2 regions of the Sporosarcina sp. Y1004 genome follow, and region 2 is predicted to be linked to the other one. Evidence: predicted binding sites of a transcription regulator. Region 2 holds the regulator's gene; the other holds the start of a gene.
The links. Region 2 encodes CtsR, which represses protease genes until heat stress. Its sites were predicted from a motif close to ATGGTCAATAAAGGTCAAACA; they were not measured.
Positions count from the first base shown of each region.

Region 1 (4,219 bases), on a different contig from region 2:
ATACGTAATGACATTTTTCTGGTCTTTCTGTTTAATCACAATGTTGAACTATGTAACTGGTGCAATTGCCAACGTACCATTTGACTTCATGGCAGGTGTGGTTGTTTCTTTAATCGTTGGTGTAGTCGTCATCATCTTGGGTGAAGCTTTACCAAACGGAGAAGTTGCAGATAATTGATCAACAAAAACCATCTCCCACGTCGGAGATGGTTTTTTATTGGATAACCCATAGAAAAAGCCACGGAATTCAAGCGCCGCGGCTTTTTCTTTTAGACTAGCTGAATAACCAGTTTTCCTTCTTCCATAGTAAGAACGAGCTTATCATTCAGCTTGAGATCGCCTTTAATGACTTCTTTTGCAACAATTGTTTCAACATGGCGCTGGATGAACCGCTTCAATGGACGTGCACCGAAATCGGCATCTGTTCCTTCATTAATAATCCAATCAAGTACATCTTCGCTGTATTCCAAAGCAATTTCCTGCATGCGTAATCGTTTGACGAGGTCATCAATCATTTTTCGTGCAATCCTGCGGAACGAATTTCCTGTAAGCGAATGGAAAATGATAATATCATCCATTCGATTTAATAATTCCGGTTTGAAATGATTTTTTAATTCAGCCATAACGAGATCTTCTGCTGCATGATTTTCTGTATCGTCCAAACCATGAAGCAAGTAGGCTGAGCCAATATTTGACGTCATGATGACAACTGTATTTGTGAAATTTACGAGTCTTCCCTGACTATCGGTAATCCGTCCATCATCTAGCACTTGTAGCAAGATATTTGCAACGTCCGGATGTGCTTTCTCGATTTCATCCAACAAGATGACCGCGTATGGATTGCGACGAACCGCTTCTGTCAACTGGCCGCCTTCTTCGTAACCGATGTAGCCAGGTGGTGCGCCGACCAGTCTCGATATACTGTGTTTTTCCATGTATTCCGACATGTCGATGCGGATGAAATGATCTTCCGAATCAAACAGTGTTGCTGCAAGTGTTTTCGCTAGTTCAGTCTTTCCGACGCCGGTTGGCCCTAAGAATAGGAATGAACCAATAGGCTTGTCTGGATCTTTAATACCTGCACGCGCACGCCATACGGCTTCCGTTACAAGTTGAACCGCATCATCTTGCCCGATAACTCGCTCTTCAAGTGTTTCACGCAAACGAAGCAGTTTTTCACGTTCACCTTCAACCAGTTTCGTCACTGGAATGCCCGTCCACCTCGCAACAATCATTGCAATTTCTTCTTCCGTTACTTCTTCACGGAGCAGTCGATTTTCCTGACCATCTACGAGGATGGCCTCCATTTCATGCAACTCTTGCTCAAGCGTTGGGATTTTTCCATAAGAGAGTTCCGCTGCTTTGTTTAAATCAAAGCGATTTTCAGCATCTTCCAGTTCGCGCCGGAAACGATCTAGTTTTTCGCGTTTGTCCTGAATGACACGCAATGCCGCTTTTTCCGAATCCCACTGCTCACGCATTCCTGCGGACGAATCTTTCAGTTCTTTCAATTCACCCCGCAGTACCTCTAGACGGTTTTTACTCACTGCATCTTTTTCTTTACGCATAGCTTGTTCTTCAATTTCAAGTTGCATAATCCGACGTGTCACTGCATCTAATTCAGATGGCATCGAATCGATTTCAGTACGAATCATCGCACTCGCTTCATCGATTAAGTCAATTGCTTTATCCGGCAAGAAACGTTCTGTTATATAGCGGTCCGATAAGGTTGCCGCTGCGACAATTGCGCGGTCATGTATGCGCACGCCATGATGAAGTTCGTAGCGTTCTTTCAAACCCCGTAAAATTGATACGGTATCCTCCACGGAAGGTTCGCGTACAAGTACCTGCTGGAAACGACGTTCTAGTGCTGGATCCTTTTCGATATTCATGCGGTACTCATCTAGCGTTGTAGCCCCGATACAATACAGTTCGCCACGTGCTAGCATTGGTTTCAGCATATTTCCAGCGTCCATTGCACCTTCAGATTTTCCAGCACCGACAATGGTATGGATTTCATCGATGAATAGAATGATTTCCCCTGCACTGTCTTTCACTTGTTTCAGTACGCCTTTTAAGCGCTCTTCAAATTCACCGCGGTATTTTGCACCCGCGATAAGTGAACTCATATCAAGTTCGTAAATTTGACGGTCTTTCAATCCTTCAGGCACGTCGCCTTTCACAATCCGCTGTGCGAGTCCTTCTACGATTGCTGTTTTCCCAACGCCAGGTTCACCTATTAAAACAGGGTTATTTTTCGTTTTTCTCGATAAAATCCGAATGACGTTTCGAATTTCTTCATCACGTCCAATAACTGGATCCATTTTACCTTTTTTTACTTCTTCGACAAGATTGCGTCCGAATTGTTCAAGAGGTGTACGCTGGTCTTCTTGTTGTCCATCCATTCGCATAACCATCCACCTTTCTATAGGTTAACTTCGACTTTGACTATCTTTGACTAACTAAATTATAGGATGAATTGAACTTGTTGTAAAGTATTTGCACTGGATTGTAAACAAGGAATAACCTCTGAGAAGAGGCTTTCCTTCTCAGAGGTTTGTCAGTTGCTAAATAGATTTCGAGGAGCGACGACGACACCATCCTCATCAGCATAAACGTAATGATTTGGCGTCCATTCGATGTCTCCGAAGCGTAATACGATATCCTGCTCCCCATTACCCACTTTTATAGTCTTCATTGGATTGCTTCCAAGCGCAAGAACACCGATGTTGTGCGCTGAAAGTTCAGTTGTATCACGGACACAACCATTTATAATTATACCGGCAAGCTTACGTGTTTCCGCAATTTCACCTAGGTTCCCTCCAAGTAGTGCACATCTTTTGGATCCGCCTCCATCAACCACGAGAACGCTGCCCTCAGGAATTGTTTGCAGCGCTTCTTTTACTAGAACGTTATCTTCAAATACTTTAACCGTTGCAATCGGACCAGAAAAGTTTTTATTTTTACCATAAGATTTAAATTCAATGGCACATACTTGTAACTCACTTGCAAAATCGTCACACACATCAGCTGTATTTACCGACAAAATCATCCACTCCCTATATGTATATCATTCGACATTAATTCCAGATTCCTTTTTTACCAGGTACTAATTTAAAGCTATGTTTGAATTACGTCCGACTTTGTAGATTTTCCAAACAAAAAAACTGCATGACTCATCTCTAAGTCACACAGTCTGGATATTGGTATCATCTAACGCCAAGCGCTATTTTTGCATAGCGTGACATTTTCTCTCTAGACCATGGTGGATTCCAAATGATGTTAACATCAACATTTTTCACTTCTGGGAGTTCCATCAGTTCTTGTGTCACGTTGGCAACGATTTGCGGCCCCATCGGACAGCCCATCGATGTAAGTGTCATCGTAACTTTTGAAGTACCTTCTTCGTCGAGTTCAACATCATATACAAGCCCTAAGTTGACGATATCGACACCTAGTTCCGGGTCAATTACGTTTTCCAGTGCGCCCATCATACTGTCTTTCATATCCTGACTCATCTACATCCCTCTTTCCCTGCGTTTGATAGTCCCATCATAACAGAGTTTGCTCCATCATTTCAAATGAACAGCAAGCCACTCCGCAGCTCCTAGCATTCCCGTTCTGGAAACAGCATGCCCTGCCATTTTATCTGAAACAAATTTAATGTTGTCGGGCGTGTCAGTATATGCTGCTTTGACTGCCTTATAAAAGTTATGCGTCGGTTCATAAGGCACTACTGCATCCTGCTCACCATGCCAGAAATAGACAGGTCGCTTGTTTAGGAGTGATGGGTTTTTCGTTAAATCGAACGTTGCTAACGTTGCCAGTAGCTTCTGCTTTTCTTCAATTGTTATAGGTAATTTAAAACCGCGTCGCTCAAACTCAGCCATTTGCGCTTTTGCCAACTGAACGAAGCCTGGTGCGCCCATCATAACCGCTGCCGTGTCGATCCATTCATAAAGGGCAAGACATCCGAGCGTTGTAATGCCACCCATCGATGTCCCCGCAAAACCAATTTTCCCTGTCGAATGAAGGCCCCGTTTGTGCAGTTCGTCATGCAAGAAACCTGCTTCTTCAATGGAGGTTAAGATGATTTCCCAAAACCGCAAACTCAACTGAACTTCGTCTAAATCCTCTCCCCTAGCGCCATGCAGATGCGCATCAGGCAGTAGAACCCGAATACCTTTTTTCGCTATATTATATGCGTAATGCAAATTAT
Region 1 covers NZ_JBYHFQ010000029.1:15,648-19,866, reverse strand. Annotated here, with positions in the region: gene AC25Y6_RS16225 (DUF2929 family protein) at 1-178, shown strand, start outside; gene AC25Y6_RS16220 (ATP-dependent Clp protease ATP-binding subunit) at 270-2,405, opposite strand; gene rraA (ribonuclease E activity regulator RraA) at 2,561-3,046, opposite strand; gene AC25Y6_RS16210 (metal-sulfur cluster assembly factor) at 3,210-3,518, opposite strand; gene AC25Y6_RS16205 (prolyl oligopeptidase family serine peptidase) at 3,573-4,219, opposite strand, start outside.
Region 1: a site for CtsR is predicted at 2,442-2,462, ahead of AC25Y6_RS16220 (ATP-dependent Clp protease ATP-binding subunit). Genes of this name have one in related genera too.

Region 2 (4,219 bases):
GTAAATTCGTCTACATTGCACCCGTTGAGTTTTCTGGCTTTTTTAAATGGCTAAATGCGGATACAACTCCGGGTTATTTCACGATGAGCGCGACGGATTCAGCAGATAATCCTAAATTTGTGGAAGCAGAAATGGCTTACACGCCATCGTCATTCTTCCATAAGCAAGTTGAGCGTCATATACGAATGAAAATGCCGAACCTCATCTTTTATGGAGATGTACAACTTGAAATTGATGATGAAGGAAAGCCGCATTATATACGTTCATACGGTGAATTCATCAGCGCACGTAATGGTTTTGACGTAAAGGGAATTGTAGTCGTTGATCCTGAGAGTGGTAGTGTGAAGAAATATTCGCTAAAAGATGTTCCAGAATATATTGATGGCGCTGTTTCACCTGAAGCTGTCAGTTTGCAGAACAGCTATTTCGGTAATTATATCCATGGTTTCTGGAATTCAATCATTGGGAAGAAAGACGTTAAACTACCGTCTGATGAAGGAACAGAGGCGAATGTCAGTCCAATCTTCGATGAAGATGGCCATATGTATTACTTCACCGATTTCACTAGCCCGAAAGAAGGCGTCGATTCGATGCTAGGCTATGCGTTGACTGACGGGAGAACAGGTAAAGCCACATATTATACAGGTAATCTAGAAGAGTCCTATATGGATTCTCAAGGAGCACTTCAAATCATAGAAAAGAAATTCATAGAAAAGAAATGGTCGGGAGAAATGCCAGTCTTGTATAACTTCTACGGAGAAGCTAGCTGGTTGACACCGGTACTCGATTCAAATGGATTCCTACAAAATTACTTCATCGTATCAGCATCGAATCCGGAGATTTCGGTCTACGGAAATACGCCAAATGAAGCGTTAAAGTTATATAAAACAGCTCTTCAACGCGGAAGTAGCAGTGTGGATGGCAGTTCAGGCGCCGAAGAGGCGAAGGTGGCGGTAACTGTCGTGCGTGTCTTTAAAGAACGCGTTGGCGACTTTACACTGATTTCATTTTTAGCGGAGGATGGACGTAACTTCATCGTTTCTTCTGAAACTGTGCCGCTTGCCATTTATATTCAAGCAGGCGATAAACTTGCCGTAACGTATTTAGAAACGGGAGAACTATTCTTGCCGGTTAAAGAATTGACGAATGTTAGCGTGGAATAGAGGGTAAAGGAGTGTAAGGCTATACGCCTTGCACTCCATTTTTTTGTTTAGAGACTAAAAGATCACCTACTATGCCGATGCTAAGGGAATCCCCTCCTTCTTGGTGCATATCGATTGCAGTGCGAACAGAGAGTCCTGTACAATCAAGTCAAAGATAGTCAAAGTCAACGGCTTATTCCCCCAGTAGGAAAGAGGTGAGGACATGCGAAACATTTCCGACATTATAGAAGGATATTTGAAGGCAATAATCGAAGAGGAACAGTGTGGAACGATTGAAATTAAGCGCAATGAAGTTGCTGAAAAATTCCAATGCGTACCATCGCAGATCAACTACGTCATTAAGACCCGTTTTACAGCGGAAAGAGGGTATGCAGTTGAGTCTAAGCGAGGTGGCGGTGGTTATATACGCATATTCCGCGTGCAGGCAAATTCTCGTAAAGAATTAATTGAACATATTCTAGAGGGTATCCAGTCAGGAGCCTCCTTTACAATGGCCCTGGATGTCGTCTACAGACTAATTGAGGAAGACGTTATATCAGAGCGCGAGTCAAAGCTTATTCTCGCCGCTGTCGATCGAACAACAATCCATCAGCCACTTCCCGAACGTGATATTATACGTGCACGTATTTTGCAAGCGATGCTTTTGACGCTCATTTACGAGCAGCTAAATTGATTGATAATCTAACTGATTTGAGGTGGCTTTCAATGATATGTGAAAATTGTAAAGAACGGCCCGCATCCGTCAGCATCACTCAAGAAAGCGTGGTCGGATCCATGGAACATCATTTATGTGAGAAGTGCGCCTTCCAATCACATACATTAATTTTTGATCCTAATCAGGAACCGCTGTCGATTCAACAGTTTCTATCGCACTGGTTCAGCGGTTCAGAATCATTTCAGGAACAGCAGCCGAAAAGAGGGGAACAGTTGACAGGACCTGAATGTCCTTCATGCGGTTTGACGTTCCCGAAATTTCTCGATATCGGGAAATTTGGCTGTGCGGCATGTTACGACACGTTCCGTGAAAGACTTCCATACGTCTTTGGGAAACTGCACAACGGACGTTCGTCACATACGGGTAAAATCCCAGTTTCTTTTAATGAGCTTTATGCCGTTAAAAAGAAGATTGATGAGATTCGGGTCAAAATGAAAGATGCTATCGAAGCCGAACGTTTTGAAGAAGCGGCAGAATTACGTGACGAAGCGAATACACTCAAGCAACACCTTTCCCATGGAGGTGAAGAAAACGATGTCGATTGAAAAATTCATGCGTAATGCGGTAACCACCTGGATGATAGCTTATGGAGAAAACTCAGATATCGTGATGTCTACACGGGTTCGGCTTGCACGTAATTTAACAGGCTATCGTTTTCCAATCGCCATCACGGAAGAAGAGGCCATGGCGGTTGATAGGGCGGTTACAGGCGTCTTGCTTGATGCTGTAGAAAACGGGTATACCTACACCAAGATGTCGGATCTCCCTGCACTGGAACGACAAGTGCTCGTTGAGAAGCATTTAATCAGTCCACAACTTGCAGCACCTAATCGGCACGGGGCTGTCTTGCTATCGGAAGATGAGACCGTGAGTGTCATGGTCAATGAAGAAGACCATATTCGGATCCAATGCATCTGTCCAGGGCTTCAGCTGGAAGATGCATATAAACAGGCAGACCGAGTAGATGATTATTTGGAAAAAGAGCTACCATACGCGTTTGATGAGGATTTCGGTTTTTTGACAAGCTGCCCGTCAAATACGGGAACCGGCATGCGCGCATCAGTCATGATGCATTTGCCTGCACTTACCATTACCAAACAGATTGAACGTATAATTCCGGCTATTTCACGACTTGGCATGATTGTCCGTGGAAGTTATGGAGAAGGAAGCGAAGCGCCCGGCAATATCTATCAAGTGTCAAATCAGACAACGCTTGGTAAAACGGAGCAGGAGATATTAAAAGACCTTAGGAACATTACATCTCGCCTGATTGCTCATGAACGGAAATCACGGGAGTTGTTACTTGCAAAGTCACGGATTTCACTTGAGAACAGGTTATTCCGTTCGCTCGGTACAATCAGCTATGCACGTCTGTTACCGTCAGGAGAAGCTGCTCGATGTCTTTCCGACGTCAGGCTCGGAATCGATCTAGGGATTATCCAGGACGTTGATGTGTCGATCTTAAATGAGTTGATGATATTTATGCAACCGGGTTTTTTGCAGCAATATGCAAGTACGGAGTTATCCCAGGAAGAACGGGATATCTTCAGGGCGAAATTGTTCCGCGAACGGCTTAACGTTGAAAGAACAGTGCCGCCGGTTGAAAAAGAAGCGGAAGAGTGAGCAACTATTTTGCACAATATCTTAGGTTTCTGTATAGTCAGGTCAAAGATAGTCAAAGTCAATTTCTCTAATAAAGGAGTTCTGACGTTACCAGTTGAATACGTATAATTAGGATGGTTGTTTTATCGCTCCATTCTAATATTTATAATTCAATTGAGTAATGTACGAGTATTTGGGGAATTGATTGTATATATATAGATAGAAGGAGAGGACTGATTATGATGTTTAACCGATTTACACAGCGTGCACAGAAAGTATTGCAACTTGCACAGGAAGAGGCAATTCGAATGAAACACGAGTCCATCGGCACAGAACATATTTTGCTAGGGCTAATCCGTGAAGGCGGAGGAATTGCCGCGAAAGCACTTGAAGCGATTGGTGTGAACTTTGAAACAATCGTACAAGGCGTGGAAAAACTTGTCGGAGCCGGAACAAAGGATGTCGGTCCCATCGTTCACTACACACCTAGAGCAAAAAAAGTTATTGAATTATCCGTAGATGAATCACGCAAACTTGGCCATTCCTATATCGGTACGGAACATATTTTGCTTGCACTTATTCGTGAGGGTGAAGGCGTTGCAGCGCGAGTATTGAATAATTCCGGCGTTAGCTTGAACAAAGCGCGTCAGCAAGTACTTCAACTTCTGGGAAGCAATGACAGTTCAGCAACAGGTCAAGGGGTCTCTAATTCTGCCGCAACACCAACGTTAGATAGTTT
Region 2 covers NZ_JBYHFQ010000001.1:107,546-111,764, reverse strand. Annotated here, with positions in the region: gene AC25Y6_RS00660 (hypothetical protein) at 1-1,163, shown strand, start outside; gene AC25Y6_RS00655 (CtsR family transcriptional regulator) at 1,366-1,836, shown strand; gene AC25Y6_RS00650 (UvrB/UvrC motif-containing protein) at 1,869-2,423, shown strand; gene mcsB (protein-arginine kinase McsB) at 2,413-3,501, shown strand; gene AC25Y6_RS00640 (ATP-dependent Clp protease ATP-binding subunit) at 3,720-4,219, shown strand, end outside.